3 regions of the Vibrio pelagius genome follow, and region 2 is predicted to be linked to each of the others. Evidence: predicted binding sites of a transcription regulator. Region 2 holds the regulator's gene; each other region holds the start of a gene.
What was found. The regulator MetJ, encoded in region 2, represses methionine synthesis genes. The targets are predictions, from matches to a motif close to TTAGACNTNTANANGTCTAA.
Positions count from the first base shown of each region.

Region 1 (8,328 bases), 190 kb from region 2:
AGTTGAAGATAAGCTTTGCCTGCTGCTTTTCCTCGTACTTGGTAAGTTAGCTTTGGTATTGGAAATTGGCGAGAGAAGTGCGAGTTTGCAATATAAATACATTCCGCCAACTTCTTATTGGCTCGATGATGCAATGGGTTGTAAGACGACAAAGATGAGACTCCAAACAAAAGGCCTTAGCTAGATGCTAAGGCCTTATCCTATCATTGGTTCTGATCGAGATCAGGTACTACATATGGTGATTTTTCTTGATCGTCTCACGGTAGGCGTGCCATGTACCGTAGCCGAGTAGTGGCATGGTTACGATCATACCGACACCATAAGTGGCAAACCCGATTAAGATACCGCCGCAAATGATAGCCGCCCAGACCACCATCGCCGGCAGGTTCGATTTCACTGCGTTGAAACTAGTGAATATCGCACTCATCACGTCAACTCGGCGCTCCATCATAAGTGGAATAGAGAAGGCTGAGATACTGAAAATCAGGCTAGCGATAACGAAGCCGACGACAGAGCCCGTGATTAAGAAAGGAGCAAATTCAGCCAGCGGTGCTCCTTGCACTGACGGGTATAGAGCATGCAGTAGAGCAGCGATTCTCATCCAGAAAATCATCGCAACCATCAATACAATCGCAAATGCCCATTGGTGGGTTGAGTTGCGAGTGATGGCCTTCATTGAATGGAATAAACTGGCGTTGTGGCCTTTCTCTCTCTCCCAACTAGCGTCATATAAGCCGAGAGCCAAAAACGGCCCAATCAGCATGTAGACAATCAGGCTCGGCATAACCACTAGGTATGTGCCTTGCCATTGCACCAGCTGAACAATCGCAACGGCAGCGGCCATAAAACATAAGCCATAGAATGCGCTGATCATCGGCATTCGCACTAGATCGTGAAGCGCGAGTGAGAGCCAATGAAAGGGCGCAGAAATACTGACTTGGTTGCATGGAATAGTGCGAGCGTATTCACTGTCACTCACCCTATTTTTGTCTTTTTTAAAATCGGATGGATTTGCGGTACGAGGCATAACTTCCCCTTAGTTAACATAACGTCCTGGATTCAACCTCATTTGTCCTCACAGCGGCTGGCAGCGAGTCATCTTGGTTGAGCTGTTATTGAAATATCATGTCCTAGAGAGCCGTCTCGCGTTGCCTAACGGGGTGTAATTTAACCAGTTGTTGCACCAAATGTGAGCTTGATCGCCTAGGAGTACTTTAACTATTGTCACTACTGCTAAAAAACACAAATTATCCGAGATGTTTTTGAGTGGAATTTTATTAGAGAAATTGACGAAATATGGCAGGGAGTTAGAGGTAACTGCATAAAAATAAAGCCCTTACTGGCGGGTAAGGGCTTTTGGAAATTTTTTGCTTGGCGCGAAATTATTTTAGGCCAGCAAAGTCAGCTAGGATTGCTGCTTTGTCGGTTGCTTCCCAAGGGAACTCTTCGCGACCGAAGTGGCCGTAAGCTGCTGTCTGCTTATAGATCGGTTGAAGAAGGTTCAGCATCTCTTGCAGGCCGTATGGACGTAGGTCGAAGTTTTGACGAACGGCTTCAATGATGATGTCGTGAGATACTTTTTCAGTACCGAAAGTCTCAACCATGATAGATGTTGGATCAGCAACACCGATAGCGTAAGAAAGTTGGATTTCACAACGGTCTGCCATGCCAGCCGCAACGATGTTTTTAGCAACGTAACGAGCTGCGTAAGCTGCGCTGCGGTCAACCTTTGATGGATCTTTACCAGAGAATGCGCCACCACCGTGACGAGCTGCACCGCCGTACGTATCTACGATGATTTTACGACCCGTTAGACCACAGTCACCCATTGGACCACCGATAACGAAACGGCCGGTTGGGTTGATGAAGAAGTTAGTGTCTTTAGTAATCCACTCTGAAGGTAGTACTGGCTTGATGATCTCTTCCATTACTGCTTCACGTAGGTCAGGTGTTGTTACTGAATCACAGTGCTGAGTTGAAAGAACAACAGCGTCTATACCAACGATCTTGCCTTGGTCGTATTGGAAAGTAACTTGTGATTTCGCATCTGGACGAAGGAAATCTAGCTTGCCGCTCTTACGCACTTCAGCTTGTTTTTTAACAAGTAGGTGAGAGTAAGTAATTGGTGCTGGCATTAGGATTTCAGTTTCGTTTGTTGCGTAACCGAACATGATGCCTTGGTCACCTGCACCTTGCTCTTTAGGGTCAGCTTTATCAACACCTTGGTTGATGTCTGGAGACTGCTTACCAATTGTATTTAGTACAGCACAAGAGTCAGCATCAAAGCCCATGTCAGAGTGAACGTAACCAATTTCACGAACGGTTTCACGAGTGATCTCTTCGATATCAACCCATGCAGACGTTGTTACTTCACCGCCAACCATAACCATGCCCGTTTTCACGTATGTCTCACAAGCAACACGTGCTTTAGGATCCTGTTCTAAGATGGCATCAAGAACAGCATCAGAGATTTGGTCTGCAATTTTATCTGGATGGCCTTCTGAAACAGATTCAGAAGTGAAAAGGTGCTTAGCCATGAGAGCTCCACTTTTAGTATTAGGTGCAAAGTTTCTATCTGCGTCGCAGAGGGTTGCGCCGAGATCAAATTCAATAATTTCTGTAGGTGTTTCTACATCTAGACGTCTATTCTAAATTCCAACGGTCGAATTACAAGCTCTTTTTTATGATATGTCATAACCAAACGATTGCTTTCTCACTTATGCTAGTCCGTTAAAAACTAGGGAAATGTTGTAAAAGTGCGAAAACTGACCTTGAAAACCTCAGCAAAACGTTTGCAGTCACCATAGGCGTTTGAGAGAATAACCGCGCTAACAACTAGCAATTATTTCTCATTTTTCAAATCGCTTATGCACTCAGGAGCAGACATGCCTTCTCGTAAAGATCTCGCAAATGCAATCCGCGCACTTAGTATGGACGGTGTTCAACAAGCTAATTCAGGCCACCCAGGCGCACCTATGGGTATGGCTGACATCGCTGAAGTTCTTTGGCGTGGTCACTTGAACCACAACCCAGCAAATCCAGAGTGGGCAGACCGCGACCGTTTTGTACTGTCAAACGGCCACGGTTCAATGCTAATTTACTCTCTGCTTCACCTAAGCGGTTATGAGCTATCTATTGAAGATCTTAAGAACTTCCGTCAACTTCACTCTAAGACGCCAGGTCACCCAGAGTATGGCTACGCACCGGGTATCGAAACGACAACAGGTCCTCTAGGCCAAGGTATCACTAACGCAGTTGGTATGGCGATGGCTGAGAAAGCATTGGCTGCTCAGTTCAACAAAGAAGGCCACGACATCGTTGACCACTTCACTTATGCATTCATGGGTGATGGCTGTCTGATGGAAGGTATCTCTCACGAAGCATGTTCTCTAGCTGGTACGCTAGGTCTTGGTAAGCTTATCGCTTTCTGGGATGACAACGGCATCTCTATCGATGGTGAAGTTGAAGGTTGGTTCTCTGACGACACGCCTAAGCGTTTTGAAGCATACGGCTGGCACGTAATCCCAGCGGTAGACGGTCACGATATCGAAGCAATCAACGCTGCAATCGTTGCTGCTAAAGCAGACCCGCGTCCAACGCTTATCTGTACTAAAACGATCATCGGTTTTGGTTCTCCAAACAAATCAGGCTCTCACGACTGTCACGGCGCACCACTAGGTCACGACGAAATCGCAGCAACGAAAGAAGCACTAGGCTGGGCTCACGGTCCATTTGAAGTTCCAGCAGACATCTACGCTGAGTGGGATGCAAAAGAAGCAGGTGCTGAGAAAGAAGCGGCTTGGAACGCGAAATTTGACGCGTACGCGGCGGCTTACCCAGCAGAAGCAGCAGAGCTTAAGCGTCGTCTGAATGGCGAACTACCAGCAGAGTGGGAAGAGAAAGCAAACCAAATCATTGCTGATCTTCAAGCAAACCCTGCTGATATCGCATCACGTAAAGCATCTCAAAACGCACTAGAAGCGTTTGGTCAAATGCTTCCAGAATTTATGGGCGGCTCTGCTGACCTAGCACCTTCGAACCTAACTATGTGGTCTGGTTCTAAGTCTCTAGAAGCAAATGACTTCTCTGGTAACTACATCCACTACGGTGTACGTGAATTCGGTATGACGGCGATCATGAACGGTATCGCACTACATGGTGGTTTCGTTCCTTACGGCGCAACATTCCTAATGTTCATGGAATACGCACGTAACGCAATGCGCATGGCTGCTCTGATGAAAGTTCAGAACATCCAAGTTTACACGCACGATTCTATCGGTCTTGGCGAAGATGGCCCAACTCACCAACCTGTTGAGCAAATGGCATCACTTCGTCTAACACCGAACATGAGCACATGGCGTCCATGTGACCAGGTTGAGTCTGCAGTGGCTTGGAAACTGGCTATCGAGCGTAAAGACGCACCAACGTCTCTAATCTTCTCTCGTCAAAACCTTGCACAACAACCTCGTGATGCAGAGCAAGTAGCGAACATCGCAAAAGGTGCTTACATCCTGAAAGATTGTGAAGGTAAGCCAGAGCTTATCCTTATCGCAACGGGTTCTGAGGTTGAGCTAGCAGTAGAAGCGGCGGCGCAACTGACGGCCGAAGGCAAAAAAGTACGCGTTGTTTCAATGCCATCTACTGATGCATTCGACAAGCAAGACGCGGCTTACCGCGAAGAAGTTCTACCGTCAGACGTAACAGCACGTATCGCTATTGAAGCGGGTATTGCTGACTTCTGGTACAAGTACGTTGGCTTCGACGGTCGCATCATCGGTATGACAACATTCGGTGAATCTGCACCAGCTGGCGAACTATTCAAGATGTTTGGCTTTACTACTGAGAACGTAGTAAGCACAGCTCAAGAGCTTCTAGCTTAATGTGAGTTATCCACGAAGGCCTGAGTGCTGAAGTGAAAATAGAGAACCGAGCTCTGAGTAGCTCGGTTTTTTATTGGTTGTCATGAATTATTTTTAGCGAGTTAGATCACTCAACTAATGCCTTTTAGGTAGGATTCGGTTATCATCTGTTGCACGAAATTTTGGTTAGATGTATGGAACTATGCTAAAAGTCGCAATCAACGGATTTGGAAGAATAGGGCGCAATGTTCTAAGAGCGCTTTATGAAAGTGGCAAAAGCCAACAAATCAAAGTCGTCGCAGTTAATGAGTTAGCACAACCTGATGCTATGGCTCATCTGCTTCAATACGACACCAGTCACGGCCGTTTCGGCAAGAAAATCTCGAACGATCAAGAGCATATTTATATTCATCATGAAAGTGGTGAAATCGACAGTGTTCGTATTCTCCATTTAGCTGAAATTGACCTACTCCCTTGGCGCGATCTTGAAGTGGATATCGTGCTGGATTGTACCGGCGTGTATGGTTGTCGTGCCGATGGCCTCGCTCATATCGAAGCTGGCGCTAAAAAGGTGCTGTTCTCACACCCAGGTGCGAACGACCTCGACAACACCATTATCTACGGTGTTAACCACGATTCTATTAAAGCCAGCGACCGCATTGTTTCCAATGGTTCTTGTACCACCAACTGTATCGTACCTATCATCAAGGTTCTTGATGAGGCGTTTGGTATTGATTCTGGCACTATCACTACGATTCACTCGTCGATGAATGACCAACAGGTGATTGACGCTTACCACTCGGACTTGCGTCGTACTCGAGCGGCAAGCCAATCTATTATTCCGGTCGATACCAAGCTTCATAAAGGTATTGAACGAATCTTTCCGAAATTTTCTAACAAGTTTGAAGCGATTTCTGTGCGAGTACCGACGGTTAACGTTACAGCAATGGATCTAAGTGTCACAATTAATACGAATGTGAAAGTTAATGACGTAAATCAAACCATTGTTAAGGCATCTCAGTGTACATTACACAACATCGTTGACTATACTGAAGCACCGCTTGTATCCATCGACTTTAATCACGATCCTCATAGCGCGATTGTGGATGGTACTCAAACCAGAGTGAGCAACGGCCACTTAGTAAAAATGCTAGTGTGGTGTGATAATGAATGGGGCTTTGCAAACCGAATGCTGGATACGGTACTTGCAATGCAGGCTTCCGAAGGCGAGAAGTAGAGCCCGGACGCAAATATGCGGATTATTTATTTTTAAGCTTGAAATAAATCCCAAGTATCCACATATTATGACCAGTTGAAGAATTTATAGGCTTAGCAGGGTTGCTGAGTTTCCAAAACTTTATATTTATTTAAATTTGAGAGGACAAATCATGTCTGTGATCAAGATGACTGACCTGGAACTAGCAGGTAAACGCGTATTTATCCGTGCTGACCTAAACGTACCAGTAAAAGACGGTAAAGTAACTTCAGATGCTCGTATCCTTGCATCTCTACCAACTATCAAGCTTTGTCTAGAAGCTGGTGCAAAAGTAATGGTTACTTCACACCTTGGTCGCCCAACGGAAGGCGAGTACAACGAAGAGTTCTCTCTACAACCTGTAGTTAACTACCTAAACGACGCACTAGACTGCGAAGTTAAACTAGCTAAAGACTACCTAAACGGCCTAGAGCTAAACGCTGGTGAGCTCGTTGTTCTAGAAAACGTTCGCTTCAACAAAGGCGAGAAGAAGAACGAAGAAGAGCTATCTAAAGCATACGCATCTCTATGTGACATCTTCGTAATGGATGCATTCGGTACGGCTCACCGTGCACAAGCATCTACTCACGGCGTTGGTACTTACGCTCCTGTAGCGTGTGCTGGTCCTCTTCTTGCTGCTGAGCTAGAAGCACTAGGTAAAGCAATGGACAACCCAGAGCGTCCACTTGTGGCTATCGTTGGTGGTTCTAAAGTTTCTACTAAACTGACGGTTCTTGAGTCTCTATCTAAAGTTGCTGACCAACTTGTTGTTGGTGGTGGTATCGCGAACACCTTCATCGCTGCGGAAGGCCATAACGTAGGTAAGTCTCTATACGAAGCAGACCTAGTTGAAACCGCTCAAAAGCTAATGAAAGAGTGTGCTATCCCAGTTGCAACTGACGTAGCATGTGCAAAAGCATTCGATGAGAACGCAGAAGCTGAAATCAAGCACGTTTCTGAAGTTGCAGACGACGACATGATCTTTGACCTAGGTCCAGAATCAACAGCGGCTCTAGCTGAAATCATCGGCAACGCTAAAACTATCCTTTGGAACGGTCCTGTAGGCGTATTCGAGTTCAAGAACTTCGAAGCGGGTACAGCAGGTATCTCTAAAGCAATCGCTGAGTCTGCAGGTTTCTCTGTAGCAGGTGGTGGTGACACGCTAGCAGCTATCGACAAGTTCGGTATCAAAGCTGACGTTTCTTACATCTCTACTGGCGGCGGTGCTTTCCTTGAGTTCGTTGAAGGTAAAGTACTTCCAGCAGTTGCTATGCTAGAAGAGCGCGCTAAGGCGTAATGAATATGAAGGCGGGTGACTATACCCGCCTTTAACGTTTGCTGCATGTCACACTTTTTTGCTAGAATGGCACAAGTTGTGAGCAAACGTTTGCAAGTTTTTAAACTTAAGTTTTTTAATCTTAAAACGATAGAATAAATAGGACTATTTCCATGTCTAAGATCTTCGATTTTGTAAAACCTGGTGTGATTTCTGGCGATGACGTACAGAAAGTATTTGAAGTAGCAAAAGAGAACAAGTTTGCTCTTCCAGCAGTAAACGTTGTAGGTACAGACTCTGTAAACGCAGTACTAGAAGCAGCTGCAAAAGTTAAGTCTCCAGTTGTTGTTCAATTCTCTAACGGCGGTGCTGCTTTCTTCGCAGGTAAAGGCGTGAAACTTGAAGGTCAAGGCGCTCAAATCCTTGGTGCTGTAGCTGGTGCTAAATACGTACACGCTGTAGCTGAAGCTTACGGTGTTCCAGTTATTCTTCACACTGACCACGCTGCTAAGAAACTTCTTCCTTGGATCGACGGTCTACTAGACGCTGGTGAAGAGTTCTTCGCTCAAACTGGTAAGCCTCTATTCTCTTCTCACATGCTAGACCTTTCTGAAGAGTCTCTAGAAGAGAACATCGAAACATGTGCTAAGTACCTAGAGCGCATGGCTAAAATGAACATGACAATCGAGATCGAACTTGGTTGTACTGGTGGTGAAGAAGACGGCGTTGATAACTCTGATATGGACGCATCTGAGCTTTACACTTCTCCAGAAGACGTTGCTTACGCATACGAGAAACTAAGCGCTGTTTCACACCGTTTCACTATCGCTGCATCTTTCGGTAACGTACACGGTGTATACAAGCCAGGTAACGTTGTTCTAACTCCAACTATCCTACGTGACTCTCAAGCATACTGTGCAGAGAAGTTCGGTATCGCA
Region 1 is NZ_AP025503.1:2,727,403-2,735,730, reverse strand. Features, by position in the region: gene vsple_RS11955 (SprT family zinc-dependent metalloprotease) at 1-152, opposite strand, end outside; gene vsple_RS11950 (DUF2189 domain-containing protein) at 230-1,027, opposite strand; gene metK (methionine adenosyltransferase) at 1,383-2,537, opposite strand; gene tkt (transketolase) at 2,886-4,880, shown strand; gene epd (erythrose-4-phosphate dehydrogenase) at 5,062-6,096, shown strand; gene vsple_RS11930 (phosphoglycerate kinase) at 6,248-7,411, shown strand; gene fbaA (class II fructose-bisphosphate aldolase) at 7,564-8,328, shown strand, end outside.
Region 1: the regulator MetJ is predicted to act here: its motif matches at 2,628-2,647, upstream of metK (methionine adenosyltransferase).

Region 2 (8,328 bases):
CACCTGCACGTGAGCTCAGCGTTAGATGGCCATACTTACCAATTTGTGCATTGTGTAGAGTTTCAAATGCAGGCGTTGCAGAGCCAAGCACAATCGGAATCTGCGCTTTGTGGGCGCGCATGATAGCAACATCACGCGCATGGTAACGCAGGCTGTCTTGTTGCTTATATGACGCGTCATGCTCTTCGTCGACAATAATGATGCCGAGGTCAGCAAACGGCGTAAATAGAGCCGAACGAGTGCCAATCACAATGCCCGCAATCTTATCTCGAGCAGATAGCCATGCGTTTAGGCGTTCAGAGTCATTTAACCCCGAGTGCACCACTTCAATAGGTACGTTAAAGCGTTTTTTAAAGCGGTTGATGGTTTGCGGGGTCAGACCGATTTCTGGAACCAGAACCAGAGCTTGTTTGCCTTGTTCTAGCACCGGTTTAATCATATTTAAGTAAACTTCGGTTTTGCCCGAACCAGTAACACCTTCTAATAGGAAACAACCGAACTCGGTTTGGCTATTCACCGTCGCAATCGCGATCGCCTGCTCTTCATTAAGCTTTGGTTTGTCTTGGTCGTTTTCAAGATCGCTTGGCCATGCATAACGGGTCGGCTTTTTCTCGCGAGACTCTATCCAGCCTTTCTCTTCCAGGGTTTTGAGTACCGAGCTTGAGATCTCTTGGTCAATAAACTCTTGATGTGGAATAGGGCCATTTTCAAGCAAGTGCATGACTTTGGCTTGCTTGACTGCGCGTCCAAAGCCTTGCATCAACTGATCTTTACCTTGTGGTGTGATTTGCCACTCGACCAGTGTCGCGAAGTCTGCGGGTTTACCTTTACGCAATGCGCTTGGCAGGGCGTTAGCAAAGGTTTCGCCTAATGGATACTGATAGAACTGGCTGCACCATACTAACAAGGAATAGACCGAGTCAGGCCATACAGGTTGATTGTCGAGTAGAGACTTAATCGACTTAAGTTTGTCAAATTCAAACTCAGACTCATTGACCAGAGCCGTGACAATACCAGTCAGAGTTTGACGACCAAACGGAACCGAGACGCGTCCACCAATAATAGGAAACAAATGACCTGGGATTTTGTAGTCAAACTGTTTATCTAAAGGGACTGGCAGAGCCACTCGGGCAATTGTTGGACGCATAAATTCGCTTGTTAATTCTGGAGAGTGCAGGGCAACCAGTCTAAAGGATAAGGGCACTAAATTCGAGAAGCAGTTTGTTTGCTAAAGTCGGTGATGGCGCTACGCAAAGCATAAAAAGGCAATATAAGAAGAAATCCTGCAATAGTGGCGAAAAAATCATCCAAACTGGTTGATCCTACCTAACAGATTCATTACTATACTGCGCCTTAAAGGTATGGCTTCATCACGTTTTCGTGAGGTGCGGTGTCTTTATTTCTTTTTAAACTACGTGTGGTGTGCGGCTTAGAATCGTATAGCGACACGGCCTACTTGAGGTTATCCCATGAAAGCTGGAATCCACCCAGAATACAAAGCTGTAGCAGCTACTTGCTCTTGCGGCAACACATTTGAATTCAACTCTACTCTAGGTAAAGAGTCTATCCACCTAGACGTATGTGACAAATGTCACCCATTCTACACTGGTAAGCAACGTATCGTTGATACAGGCGGCCGTGTAGATCGCTTCAACAAGCGTTTCGGTGCTCTATCTAGCAAGAAGTAATTCTCGCTTAGTAGACATGAAAAAGGACACTTCGGTGTCCTTTTTTGTTATCTGGCATTTAGTAATTTCAACTGGGCACTGGTCTTATTAGTAGTGAATTCTCGTTTTTTAGTGAGACAGGGGGCTTTACCACCTAGGAACTTTGAAGTACATCCATTAATATAAAACGGATTCCCCCAATAATAATACTCTAGGAAACCTACACCCATGTCTGATGACACTCTCCAACCTCAATCTGAAGAACTATCACCTCAAGAACAATTCCGTCAGCAAGCTCTTGATTATCATGAGTTCCCAATTCCTGGCAAAATTGCCGTTGAACTGACAAAATCTGCAAATTCTGCAGAAGATCTGGCCCTTGCTTACAGCCCAGGTGTGGCTGAGCCAGTTCGTGAAATCGCACAGAACGTGGATAACGTTTACAAGTACACAGGTAAAGGCAACATGGTTGCAGTTATCTCTAACGGTACGGCGATTCTTGGCCTAGGTAACCTAGGTCCTATTGCTTCTAAACCAGTAATGGAAGGTAAAGCGCTACTGTTTAAGCGTTTTGCAGGTTTAGATTCTATCGATATTGAAGTAAAACACCGCACAATCGATGAGTTCGTAGATACAGTAGCGAACATTGCCGATACATTCGGTGGCATCAACCTAGAAGACATCAAAGCACCAGACTGTTTTGAAATTGAACGCCGTCTAATCGAGCGTTGTGATGTTCCTGTATTCCACGATGACCAGCACGGTACTGCGATCGTAACAGCTGCGGGTATGTTGAATGCGATTGAGCTTCAAGGTAAGAAGCTGGAAGAGTGTAAGATTGTTTGTTTGGGTGCAGGTGCAGCGGCAGTTGCATGTATGGAACTGCTGATCAAGTGTGGCGCGCAGCGTGAGAAGATCTACATGCTAGACCGCAAAGGTGTGATTCACACTCGTCGTGACGATCTGAACGAATACAAGCAACTGTTCGCGAACAACACTGACAAGCGTACTCTAGAAGATGTGATTGAAGGTGCAGACCTATTCCTAGGTGTATCAGGTCCTAACCTGCTACCAGCAGAATCATTGAAGCTAATGGCTGACAAGCCGATCGTATTCGCCTGTTCTAACCCAGATCCAGAAATCAAGCCTGAGCTTGCTCACGAAGTTCGTAGCGACCTTATCATGGGTACTGGCCGTAGTGATTACCCGAACCAAGTCAACAACGTTCTGTGTTTCCCATTCATCTTCCGTGGTGCTCTTGATGTTCGTGCAAGCGAAATCAACGATGCAATGAAGCTAGCGGCAGTGGAAGCGATTCGTGAACTTGCAAAAGAAGAAGTACCTGCAGACGTACTAAAAGCAGCAGGTGCTGATGCACTTGAGTTTGGTAAAGGCTACATCATTCCTAAGCCAATGGATCCACGTCTATTGCCTCGCGTGGCAAAAGCTGTGGCTCAGGCGGCGGTTGATTCAGGTGTGGCTCGTATCGAGATGCCAGCAAACTATATGGCATAGAAGCATATGGCATAGAGACTGGATGGCGTAATCGTCATTTAGTAGAGCGAAGAGAATAATAAAAAACCGACTCATCTGGAGTCGGTTTTTTTATGCCTTAAACTCATGCTGGATGATTTCGGCAATCAATATGGCTCAGCTAAAGCGAATCAAATGTTGAAGGTAGTGACTGAGTTATGATTATTCTTCGTCAAACGCTTCGAACTCAATACCCATCTCTGTCATCAGCTTTTTCACTTCGGCTGGGATATCGTCTGGGCGGTCTTTACGTAGGTCTTCATCTGTTGGTAGAGGCTGACCAGTATATGCATGCAGAAAGGCTTCACACAGTAGCTCACTGTTTGTTGCATGGCGCAGGTTGTTAATCTGGCGGCGGGTACGCTCGTCAGTTAGAACTTTCAGTACCTTTAGAGGGATAGAAACTGTAATTTTCTTTACTTGTTCGCTTTTCTTTCCATGCTCAGCATATGGGCTTATGTATTCACCATTCCAGTCGGCCATTGCGTACCTTCATCACTTTAGTTGTTAGATTAATTTAATAGGGGGGATTTTAGCGGGATTTACCGCCATAAGCAAAGACATATAGACGTCTAGAAGTGTTGACGTCTCATTCTTATGAAAGTAAAGTGAATCACATATATCTAACACAGCCGCCAAACCCCGACAAGCTGCTGTGATTCTCAGACGCCAAAACCTGTAAGGAAACACCTATGAGCAGCCGGAAACCAGCAACCATCGCCGTACGTACTGGTATCGAGTCAGACACTCAACATCATGCCGTTGTTCCACCTATTTATCTGTCGACTAACTATGGTTTTCCCGCTTTTGGTGAAGTGCCTAAGTATGATTACACTCGCTCAGGTAACCCAAACCGTGGCTTATTGGAGACTGCTCTGTTTGAATTGGAGTCTGGTATGGGGGCCGTTGTGACCAACTGTGGTACTTCTGCATTGAACCTTTGGGTTTCCGCTTTCCTTGGTAGTGATGATCTGATTGTGGCGCCACACGACTGCTACGGTGGTACTTACCGCCTTTTCAATACTCGTTCACAAAAGGGTGACTTTAAGGTGCTGTTTGTCGATCAATCGGATCAAGCTGCATTCGATGCTGCGATCGCACTCAAGCCTAAATTGATCTTGTTGGAAACGCCATCAAACCCACTGGTGCGTGTCGTCGACATTGCAGAAACCTGCCGTAAGGCAAAAGAGGTAGGTGCGCTGGTGGCGGTGGATAATACCTTCTTGACTCCTGTGTTCCAAAAGCCTCTAGAGCTGGGTGCTGACTTCGTTATCCACTCAACGACTAAATACATCAATGGACACTCAGATGTGATCGGCGGCGTAGTGATTACTAAGACCGAAGAGCACGCTGAAGAGCTGGCTTGGTGGGGGAACTGCATTGGTGCTACGGGGACACCATTTGATAGCTACATGACGCTACGTGGTATTCGCACACTAGGTGCGCGTATGCGTGTGCATGAAGAGAGCTCTCGTGAGATTCTAACGGCGCTACAGAAACAACCTTTGGTTGATACCATTTATCACCCGAGCCTGCCTGAGCATCCAGGTCATGAGATTGCGAAGAAGCAGCAGTCCGGTTTTGGGTCTATGCTGAGCTTTGAATTTGCTGGTTCTTTCGAGGCACTTAAGCTCTTTGTTGGTGAACTAGAGCTGTTTTCATTGGCAGAGTCTTTGGGTGGTGTTGAGAGCTTGATCTGTCACCCCGCTTCAATGACACACCGCGCAATGGGCGAAGAAGCTTTAGCGGAAGCGGGTGTTTCTCATCAGCTTCTGAGACTCTCAGTCGGCCTTGAAGATGCAGAAGACTTGATTGCGGATCTTGAACAAGCCTTTGCTAAAGCGCAGCAGTTCATCGATAACGGGGAGAACAAGTAATGGCTAACTTTCGCCAATTGCATAAATTTGGTGGTAGCAGCTTGGCAAACCCTGAGTGCTATCAGCGTGTAGTCAGTATTCTCAAAGAGTACTCTAGCGAAACAGACTTGGTAGTGGTGTCTGCGGCAGGCAAAACCACGAACCGATTGATCGAATTTTTAGAGGCGCTGGATAAAGATGGACGTTTGGCTCATGAGTGTCTGCAATCTCTGCGTCAGTTCCAACTCGAGTTGGTTTCAGATCTGTTAGAGGGCGAAGTAGCAGAGCAGTTAACCACAACTCTACAAAGAGAGTTTACGGCTTTAGGTGAATTAACCGCGCCATTAAATGAGGCACAAAAAGCGGCTGTGCTAGGTCATGGTGAAGTGTGGTCGTCTCGCTTACTAGCGGCGCTTTTATGTCAGAGTGATCTCCAAGCTGTAGCGCAAGATGCACGAGATTTTCTGCGTGCCGAAGCGGGTGCTCAGCCAGAGGTGGATCGCGCTCGTTCATACGCATTGATTAAAGAGTCTCTTGCGCAACACGCTCATTGCCGTGTCGTGATTACCGGCTTTATGGCGCAAAACAGCGCGGGTGAAACGGTGCTTTTAGGTCGTAATGGTTCGGATTACTCAGCGACGGTGATTGGCGCACTAGCGGAAGTCGATCGCGTGACGATTTGGAGTGATGTGGCCGGTGTGTATAGTGCTGACCCGAGATTGGTCTCTGATGCTTGTTTGCTGCCTTTGCTGCGTCTTGATGAAGCAAGCGAGCTAGCACGTTTGGCAGCGCCAGTGCTACACAGCCGAACCCTGCAGCCTGTTGCTCAGAGCGCAATGGATCTTAGCCTACGTTGCAGCTATCAACCGGAATCGGGTTCAACTCAGATTGAGCGCGTCTTAGCATCGGGTCGCGGCGCTAAGATCATCACCTCTCTGGACGATGTACTACTGATTCAGCTTACCTTTGGTCACGGCCATGACTTTGAGCGCCTTGAGAGTGAGGTGCTTGAGGGACTTAAGCGTGCTCAGCTTGAGCCACTAGCTTACGAGCTGCAAGCGGATAAACATTGTCTGCGTCTTGCTTATACTGAAGAGATCGCGGGTGGAGCGCTTGAATATCTTCAAGACCACGCGATTGAAGCGGAAATCAAACTCAGAGAGGGTTACTCACTGGTTGCTGCGGTAGGTGCTGGTGTCACTAAGAATCCGAACCACTGCTACGGTTTCTACCAACAACTTAAGAGTGTACCGGTTGAGTTTATCTCAGAATCTCAATCTCGCTTGAGCTTGGTGGCTGTCATTCGTAAGTCGGAAACGGAAACCTTAGTAAAAGGCATTCACTCTCAGCTGTTCCAAGCTCAGAAGCGTGTTGCGATTGCTTTGTGTGGCAAAGGAAACATCGGCTCAAGCTGGCTATCACTGTTTGCTGAGCAAAAGAGTGAGCTAGAAAAGCGCCGTGGCATGAACTTTGAGTTGGTTGCGGTGGTAGGCAGTCAAACTTATTGGTATGACGAACAAGGTATCGATGCTCGCACAGTTGTGGATCGCTTTAATGACGAGGCGGTAGAGTATAAGGATGGTGAGTGGTTAACCAAGTTAGGTTCAATCCAAGGTTACGATGAAGTTGTGGTACTGGATGTGACGGCGAGCAAAGTGTTAGCTGACAAGTATTTGGATATCGCTCAACAAGGCATTCACCTAATCTCGGCTAACAAAGTCGCAGGTTCTGCATCGAGTGAGTATTACCATAAGGTACAAGATGCGTTCGCTAAGATCAGTCGCCATTGGTTGTACAACGCGACCGTGGGAGCTGGCTTACCAATTAACCATACAGTGCGTGACTTGCGTGAGAGTGGTGATGACATCATTGCCCTGTCAGGCATCTTCTCAGGCACTCTATCTTGGCTGTTCCAACAATTTGATGGCTCAGTACCATTCAGTGAGTTGGTGGACTTAGCGTGGCAACAAGGTTTAACAGAACCCGATCCTCGCTCAGATCTTGATGGTTCAGATGTGATGCGTAAGTTGGTTATTCTGGCGCGTGAATCAGGTTTGGATATTGAACCTGAGAACGTCAAAGTGGAATCTCTCGTCCCTCAAGAGCTACAGGACCTCTCTCTCGATGACTTCTTTGATAAAGCATCGATATTAAGTGAAGAGTTGGCTGAGCGTTTAGAGAAGGCTCAGTCTCAGCACAAAGTACTGCGTTATGTTGCACGCCTTGAGAAGAACGGCAAGGCAACGGTGGGGGTTGAAGCGCTATCGAAAGAGCACGCCCTTGCTAACTTGCTACCATGTGACAACATCTTTGCGATTGAGAGTAAATGGTACAAAGATAATCCATTGGTGATTCGTGGTCCTGGCGCTGGACGTGAGGTAACGGCCGGTGCGATTCAGTCCGATTTGAACAGAATGTCGAGCTTGTTCTAAAACTCAGATCGATGGTTTGAAAGCGTAAATAGCATACTATTCACTAAGATAAATAAGGCTGAAAGCACAATGTGTTTTTCAGCCTTTTTTGTACGTTATTATTGGTTTGCGACCCACTTATCGACTTGAAGATTACTCACGATCAACTTGAGAATAATTCATAATGGATCTGTTGACATTAAATCGTATTCAATACATCCTGTGGACATATAGACGTCTAAACGTCGGTTTGAAGGTTTGAGATTTTGGTGGCTGAGTTGGCCACAGGGAGAGTAAGATGGGATACACGCACGCAAGTCACATAGACGCTTTGAATCAGAACATTGCTGAGCTTTCTGACAACATTAATGTGTCATTTGAGTTTTTTCCGCCAAGTAATGAGAAGATGGAAGAGACACTGTGGAACTCTGTACACCGTCTGAAAACACTACAGCCTAAGTTTGTATCGGTAACTTATGGTGCGAACTCTGGTGAACGTGATCGTACTCACTCAATCATCAAAGAGATCAAAGATCAGACTGGCCTTGTTGCAGCACCACACCTAACGTGTATTGATGCAAGCCGTGAAGAGTTGATTCAGATCGCTGACGATTACTGGGCGAATGGAATTCAAAGTATCGTTGCACTGCGTGGCGATATTCCTCCAGGTGGCGGTGCGCCAGAGATGTATGCATCAGATCTTGTTAAACTGCTTAAAGCTCGCCATGACTTCGATATCTCAGTGGCCGCTTTCCCTGAAGTACACCCAGAAGCGAAGAGCGCACAAGCTGATCTACTCAACCTAAAACGCAAAGTAGACGCTGGCGCCAACCGTGCCATTACTCAGTTCTTTTTTGATGT
Region 2 is NZ_AP025503.1:2,913,305-2,921,632, reverse strand. Features, by position in the region: gene priA (primosomal protein N') at 1-1,147, opposite strand, end outside; gene rpmE (50S ribosomal protein L31) at 1,470-1,688, shown strand; gene vsple_RS12990 (malic enzyme-like NAD(P)-binding protein) at 1,896-3,182, shown strand; gene metJ (met regulon transcriptional regulator MetJ) at 3,363-3,683, opposite strand; gene vsple_RS12980 (O-succinylhomoserine (thiol)-lyase) at 3,893-5,077, shown strand; gene vsple_RS12975 (bifunctional aspartate kinase/homoserine dehydrogenase II) at 5,077-7,488, shown strand; gene metF (methylenetetrahydrofolate reductase) at 7,766-8,328, shown strand, end outside.

Region 3 (8,328 bases), 1.1 Mb from region 2:
TTGTTCATAAAAAGCCATGAACGCCTTAATATCGTACGTCTTTGCATTCCCTTTATTGGCAAAACCGTAAGGGCTTATCGGGCGAACAAACATGTCGGAAAATCCAAGATCACTATGCGCATCGACGATATCTTCAGGCTTTTGCAACAACGCCTCGGTTACGGTGGTAACGGTAGCAACTCTATCCGGACCTAACCTACGTCTAATTTTTTCAACGCCTTGTTTCACCAGTTCAAAGGAATTTCCACCCTTTAATACTCGATTGGAGTTATGTGTGAACGCCCCTCCATCGAGTGAAGTTGAGAAATTAATAGGTTTGTCTTCACTCCATGTCAAAACGTCATCGCTCAGTAGAGAAAGGCTCGTTGCAATTACTATCTCAAACTGGTCGACACCCAGGTTAGAAACCGCCTCCTGATAGATCTTTTGAACGAGATCAAACCTTAAAAGAGGCTCGCCCCCCTGAATTTCCAGCTTGTATGGAGCATTTCCGAGGGAACGGATTCTTTGGAGCAAAAGGGGAATCAAGTCTGGATCTAGATCGTAGTTACTTGCTTTGACAGAGGCTCGGCTCACCTGGCAATAATGGCATGTGTGATCACATCTTAGCGTTGGCACAATCATAAATATGGGATTGAAGTTGAGCGCCGACATTAAGCGTTTTGACATACCCGAAGCGAGAGAGCCAACCGAAGCAGATTTGTATTCGTCATCACAAATAAAGAGCTTTCTTTCAAGCAACTCATCGATAACAGCATCATCGGTGGAGTTTTTATCTATCAGCGAATTGAGTTCCATTCTGTTCAAGTACGCATGAAACCCGGCCAGATTCGTTAATAACGCAATATCAGAGTCAAGAAACTCGAAGTTAAAAGGCAATACGTTCATTTCAATAGCTTCTTCTCAACGGAGCTAAGAACAGCTGCGGATATCCCTTCCAAATAACTACTGGTTTTCTCTGATAGTTTTTCTCGAAGAAGATAGTCATTCAACAGACGTTCGAATTCCAGAATGACACCCTCATCTTGGGAAAAAAAATGAACGGTCCACAGTATGTCTTCATCTGTCAGCTTCCAGGTAGTTATAGGAGACATCCAATACAAAGCCTGCCGGACAACCAACTCTGAGAAACTACTTTTTTCTAATTGATGAACTAACATGCACACACCTATTAATTGGATGAGTTCCCACAAAAGACACGTTAAGTGTGTCGCTAAAGGAGAGCATAACAACTATGTAAAGTGTAAATATACCACCATACGCATACTGGTGATTATGATAAGAGTCGCATTTGAGAAGGTTGTTGGCTATTTAGTTTTGAGGCATAAGTGCATTGGTTTAAGATAATAATTGCAGTGCTTTATGTGAGAAAAGCAACAACTCTCTACTCATTACCTTACTTCGCCACGGTTTAGATATCTGATTTAAAGTCATCCCCTAGCCTTAAGTTCTAAAGATAGCTCCCAAGATGAAGGTCAAAAACACTGTCAACAAAACGCTTGTCGACATTAAGAGCCGCCAATGTTCTGAGCTTATCACCCCATCGAATGAAAACGTATGTCTTTCTGATCCCTTCCTTGACATTCCTCATATCCCCTATCCTGTACTTACAACATGTTAATCATTAAAAAATAGGTCAATCTGTCGACGAGACTTTACTGATGGTCTCGGCTCAAAATCATTTTGGGCACAAATGGGCACAACCGTGCCCAGTCGCGCCCTACAGTATAGGATTCACCAACTAGCCAATGAATAAAGCATACCTATTTATTCATTTTTGTATATTGACACAAAGGGCTTAGCAGAGAAGGTCCTGCTTGTTGGCAGTAGATAGAAATCATTAAACTCAAGAAACAACAAAGCCCCGCATAATGCGAGGCTTTGTCTTTAAATTTGGTGGATCCGGGCGAACTCGAATCGCCGACCCCCGCCATGTCAAGGCGGTACTCTAACCAACTGAGCTACGGATCCAAAATGTTGTTCGTTGCATTATTATGCAGTAAGGGATGGTGGGTCCGGGCGAACTCGAATCGCCGACCCCTACCATGTCAAGGTAGTACTCTAACCAACTGAGCTACGGACCCATTCCTTAAGAACGAGAGAGATATTAGCGACACAGCCGAAATGGTGCAAGTAGAAATTTACTTTAAATCAACCGTTTGCTCTATATATCGACAAAGCGTCTTTTTTTTAGACTCTACGAGCTCGTTTTATTGAGTTGGGTCACTAAAATTTCTACTCTTCATCACTTTCGAAAACGACGTTGTAGTTTTCAGTGTAGGTGCAATTGGGTTGGCGGCTACATGTAAAGAAGCGACGACCTTTGTGCTCGCCTTGACTTGCAAGCTTGATGATCATCGGTGAACCACACTTTTTACAAAAGCGAACTTCTTTAGAAGGCTCAATCAAATCAATGTGCGCAGCCAGTAACCTCTTCAAACGGCTTACTTGATAACTGTGCTTAATTGACGCACCGATCAAAGGTAAATTCGCCGATTTACACACGTGAATCAGCAACTTTTCACGGTCTACTTTGCCCTTATTCAGTTCCTTACCGTTATCAAGTTCAATAATGACTCGCGGTTCTAACGTCCTTGGGTCGCAGACAACAAAATCGAAATAGCTACGAGATATCTTATTGTTGGCAATAAACCAATTCTTTTTAGAGTTTGACTTAGCTGGGGTTAACACGCTAGTCATGCTAACTTTGGCGAAGACAGCGCCGTGATTACCAACTGCAGATTTCAAAGCGTTATAAAAAGCGGCTTGCTGCATGTTCAGTAGCGCACCTCTCTTTTGGTAAGCATGATCCTTTGTATCATCATGTTTAACCACATATTTTTGTATGAAGTAAAAGAACACAACCAGAAGAATTACAACAATAAAAATATTCGTCATTTTGCCATTGCTTAACTATGAACTAGAAACGTTAGCGTATGTATAAAAACCTTCGTAGGCAAGTAAAAGCCTCAAAGATATCACTATATAGCTAGCCACATACGTCGGTTCAGCAACAATTGTCGTTCAGATTTTGGGAAATTTAGACGATTCAGAGCATTTTCTTGATTTAACTCAGACAATGGCGCGTCAAGTTGGCGTTATATTGAATTTCCTGTTCCTACAGACCACTATTTCGCAAGAAAAAGTGATCATCATAGTGAGAGTTAAAAATGACTAAAGTTAATGAGCAACGTCTGGTTGAGCACTTTTGCGATCTAGTAAAAATTGACAGCGAATCACGTAACGAAAAAGCGATAGCAGAGGCACTAGCAGAGCAATTAGGTGAGCTTGGTTTCACCGTTCACAAACTGCCTGTACCAGAAGAAGTCTCGAACGGTTTCAATATCTACGCACGCCTAGAGGGTTCACTGGAAGGTAGCACTGTATTTAGCTGTCATATGGATACCGTAACGCCGGGAATTGGTATCGAGCCGATTATCGAAGACGGCATCATTCGTTCCAAAGGCAATACCATCTTAGGTGGTGACGACAAATCAGGCATCGCTGCGATCATGGAAGCAGTACGTTGTATTAAGGCCGAAGGTCTCGAGCACCAAACTATTGAGATTGCGTTTACCGTTTATGAAGAAGGTGGCCTGTTTGGTTCGTTGAACTTTGATATGTCTTTCATCCAATCAGACAACGCTATTGTACTGGATACTGGCGGCCCTATCGGTACTATCGTTAATGCTGCACCAGGCCAGCAAAAAATTGTGGCTAAAATCAAAGGTCGTCCTGCCCACGCAGGTCTAGCACCAGAAGAAGGCATTAGTGCGATTCAAGTTGCGGCTGACGCTATCACTAAGATGAACTTGCTGCGTATCGATGAAGAGACCACAGCTAACGTAGGTATTGTTGAGGGCGGACAAGCGACGAACATCGTAATGCCTGAACTAAAAGTTGTTGCTGAAGCACGCTCATTGAATGGTGATAAATTGACTAACCAAGTCAACCACATGATCTCGACTTTTGAAGAGAGTGCTAGGCAGTTTGGTGCTGAAGTGGAAATCGAATCAACTCGCGCATACGACGCCTTTGTTATTGCCGATGATCACCCGCACATCCTGTCAATTAAATCAGCATTCGAAAAGTTAGGCGTTACTGCTGCAACCAAAGGTACTGGTGGTGGTAGTGATGCAAACAACTTTAACGCGAAAGGTTTAACCACCGTTAATCTGTCAACAGGTATGGCGAAAGTACATACAACTGAAGAGTACATCGCAGTTAAAGATATGGTTGCAATCACTGAGTTTGTTGTTACCTACGTAACACAGTAGCCCAGAATTGTTTAAAGGACCGAAAAGTCGGAAAAGCCAAGCGTTACAGCTTGGCTTTGTTGTTTCAATGGAGCTTCGCGAATCTACAGCAATAGCTTAGAACCCTCGCCTTTTCCAAAATTGACCTTCATCTTTCGCAACTAAATCAAAGGTCTTGTCAGCTATCACTCTCCCCTTAAGCTCGACGGTCATTCTCCATTTACCAATCTTATTGTCGATAGGCGCCCAAATCGTATCACCGAGATAAAAGTCCCAGTCATTGCTTCCGACATACTCTTCACCATCGAATGGCTCAAGCACTTCTCCTTTGTCGGTGGTGATATTGGGGTGATAGATGCAGTATCGGATCTTTTCACCTTTGGCCTTTTTGATGTTGATGATATACCCAAACTCTACATCGATTTCTGCTTCGACTCGATGAGTGAACTCCTGAATCTTAGGTAGATCTTTAGATTTTGAATCCCAAGTCGAGTAGATACCATAGGAAGTCATATCCACGACAACAGAACGTTTTGCCATTGTTCAATTAACCTTTAACTGTTTTCTTCATTTGTCTTCATACAAAAAGACACTTTGGGTCATCGAGTTCGTTCGATGGTAAAGATTTTATTACTCTTGCCAATCTTTCTTCATGCGTGCAACCACTGACTCAGGCACTTCGTGGATATTGCCATACTGTTCACGGCACACCTCAATAACCAGTTCAGCACCATGTTTGCGTGCCATGTTTCGATACGCTTTCATCTCCCATCGCTTAACGAACGTGTTCGAAACCACCACATCGAGCCCTTGTTTTAGGGCATCCTCCGCACGTTTTTGGCACCACTCGTGTGCTTTGGGTAGTAAAGCCGGATCAAAGCAGTAATCACCATCACGACTTACAAAGTACATATCGGCTTCTACATGGAAGGCATCAAGAGATTTTGCTTTTGTCGACTTACCCGAACCAGGTAAGCCTCGAATTAAGATAAGTTTCAAACTTTTGCTCAACGGCTATCAAAATAATAGAAAACAGGATGTTAACGCATCTGAGTTCAGAATCATAAACCTAGATCACCAAGAATCGGTTCGCGCAGAAAAGGCACCCTTGGTGCATTCACCTGCTCCAACATAGTTTCCGTCGCTACATAGGTGAAGTGAATACTTAGCAAGCTCAATAACGAAATATATACAAAGGTGCGTTTTGTATGTCGACAAGCGTCACAATATATTATAGATTTAGAAGTATAGACGTCTAAATATCTAGCTTAGGGAGAAAGCTGTGCCTATTCGCATTCCAGACCAATTGCCAGCGAGCGATGTACTTCGTCAAGAAAACATCTTTGTTATGCCGCTATCAAGAGCATCGACACAGGAAATTCGTCCACTTCGAGTCTTGATCCTCAACCTAATGCCAAAGAAGATTGAAACCGAAACTCAATTTTTACGCCTACTTTCGAATAGCCCACTGCAAGTGGATGTAGAGCTCTTGCGCATTGACGACAGGCCAAGCAAAAACACACCGACTGAACACCTTGATAACTTTTATCGTCAATTTGAGATGGTAAAAAATCGTAACTTTGATGGACTGATCATCACAGGCGCACCACTAGGTTTGGTTCAGTTTGAAGATGTGATCTACTGGGACCACCTAAAAACCATCATGGAGTGGGCTAATAAACACGTAACCTCGACCCTTTATGTTTGTTGGGCGGCGCAGGCAGGTTTAAAACTGCTTTATGATTTACCAAAACGAACTCGCAAAGAGAAGCTATCTGGAGTTTATCACCATGAAATTCATAACCCCTATCACCCGATACTACGAGGCTTTGACGACACCTTCTTAGCACCACATTCTCGTTATGCAGACTTCTCACCAGAATACTTATCAGACCATACGGATCTCGATATTCTGGCGACATCTGACATCGCAGGTGTCTACTTAGCGGCCACCAAAGACAAGCGAAATGTGTTCGTTACTGGGCATCCAGAATACGACGCTCATACACTTCACAATGAATACGTTAGAGACCTTGGCGAAGGGATGGAGCCGGTTATTCCGATCAACTACTATCCTAACAACAACCCGGATAACAAGCCTATTGCGAGCTGGCGCAGTCACGGACACCTTCTATTTTCAAACTGGCTAAACTATTGCGTTTATCAACAAACGCCATACGATCTGGATCATTTCAGCGAAGAAAACTTCACCAAAGACGACTGATTTATCTTGGCTGTGTTTTCATACTGGCACATTGATTCGAGCCGTTTGTCACCACTCTATTTTTAGTCAGTAACAAACGGCCTTTTTATGGTGAGTGGATCGCATTACCTCGCCTTTTTACCAATCAGCGGCTCGAGTTCTCCTATGATGTTTTAGTATTTAAAAGGAGCCTTTCAATGCCTTCACTCAAGCTAGCTAACCTATCCTCTTTCCTAGTTTTATTTGCGCTTACCGGCTGTGTATCAGTGACCGAAGGTGAGTCAAAAAAAGTTGAAGCCAATCCAATCGCAATGTCCGAGTCTAGAATCGCTCTTGGCCTAGGTTACATGGAACAAGAGAATATGGTTAGAGCACGAGAGAATCTCGAACTGGCAATTCAACATGCTCCGAGCTATTACCGCGCTCGTCTCTCGATGGCGCATTACTATGAAAAAGTAGGCGAAGTCGATGAAGCAATGAAAGAATATAAGAGCGCACTGCGACTGGATTCGAACAACGGTAACGTTCTTAACAACTACGGTACTTTTCTGTGTAAACAAGGTAACTACGACCAAGCCGACCGCTACTTCAATAAAGCCATTGACCAGCCTTTCTATTATCTGGTTTCGGCAAGCTATGAGAACGCAGGGTTTTGCGCGCTAAAGTCAGGTGATAGGGAACAGGCCAAATACTACTTCACTCGCGCTCTTGACCATGAGCCCAACCGCATCAAGTCGACGCTCCAACTAGCAAAAATTGAGGTGTCACAACGAGAGTTTCGAGATGCAAGATTACGCTTGTTTAAGTTCCACCAGCGTTATGGATATCAAATCCCCTCTTTGCAGATCTTAGTGGAGCTGGAATCAAAAGCAGGTAACCACGCGTTGCGTGATAAATACCAATCGATGCTTGATGAGATGAAAGTTTCCTAAAAAGCGATATCTATTAAAAAGCCGATGATTGAGTCTCATCAACCATCGGCTTTAATCCTTCAATCAGCTACAGCTAAAACATAACCTACTATTCAATGAGTTCAGCGAGTTACTTCAGTGAAATCCAAGTCTGACGCTGCGGCTTATCCATAAAGCTCCAGGCGACAAAACGACTGATTTTTTGTCCTTGCGCCATCTCAACAACTTTAACCTCTTTCGCATTAAGCTTAGCCAGTTGATCCTTTAATACGGAGACGTTTTCTTTCTTAGAAATCAAAGTGGTGAACCATAGAACTTGCATAGCAAACTCCAAGCTCTCCTTGGCTAAACCAGTGACGAATTTAGCTTCACCGCCAGGACACCATAGCTCCGCTTTTTGACCGCCAAAGTTAAGATCCGGTTTACTTTGCTTATTCGCCATTGCACTCGGACGCGAAACCTTTTTATCGAATTTGCCCTGCTTTTTTGCACGATTCGCTGCAAGGTTATCTAATTTTCGCTGAGTCCCTTTCTGTGCTTCTTCTAGAGAACTGTGGAATGGTGGGTTACACGTTGTGACATCGTAACGTTCATTATCCTTAATGATCCCTTTAAAGAAGGCAGCCGAATCGTGTTGTAATCGACAATGAATCTTATCTTTCAAGTTGCGGTTACTTTCAGCAATGAAGTTTGCCGCTTTCACTGAGACAGGGTCCACGTCACTTGCGTTGTAACGCCACCCGTACTCAGTCGTTCCAATGATTGGGTAGATACAGTTTGCTCCTACGCCAATATCAAGGGCTTTAACCTTGTCATGTGAATACGGCTTACCCTGACTCTCACTATTAAGTAGGTCGGCAACTCGATGAATGTAATCAGCTCGCCCCGGGATCGGTGGACACAAGTACCCCGCAGGAATATCCCAGTGTTGAACACCATAGTGGTGGGCTAGCAAAGC
Region 3 is NZ_AP025503.1:1,771,517-1,779,844, forward strand. Features, by position in the region: gene hxsB (His-Xaa-Ser system radical SAM maturase HxsB) at 1-888, opposite strand, end outside; gene hxsD (His-Xaa-Ser system protein HxsD) at 885-1,160, opposite strand; tRNA gene vsple_RS07575 (tRNA-Val) at 1,895-1,971, opposite strand; tRNA gene vsple_RS07580 (tRNA-Val) at 2,008-2,084, opposite strand; gene vsple_RS07585 (DUF2726 domain-containing protein) at 2,236-2,898, opposite strand; gene vsple_RS07590 (M20/M25/M40 family metallo-hydrolase) at 3,171-4,277, shown strand; gene vsple_RS07595 (DUF3859 domain-containing protein) at 4,374-4,796, opposite strand; gene vsple_RS07600 (ATP-binding protein) at 4,887-5,255, opposite strand; gene metA (homoserine O-acetyltransferase MetA) at 5,539-6,480, shown strand; gene pilW (type IV pilus biogenesis/stability protein PilW) at 6,657-7,391, shown strand; partial or broken gene rlmF (23S rRNA (adenine(1618)-N(6))-methyltransferase RlmF) at 7,501-8,328, opposite strand, start outside.
Region 3: the regulator MetJ is predicted to act here: its motif matches at 5,496-5,515, upstream of metA (homoserine O-acetyltransferase MetA).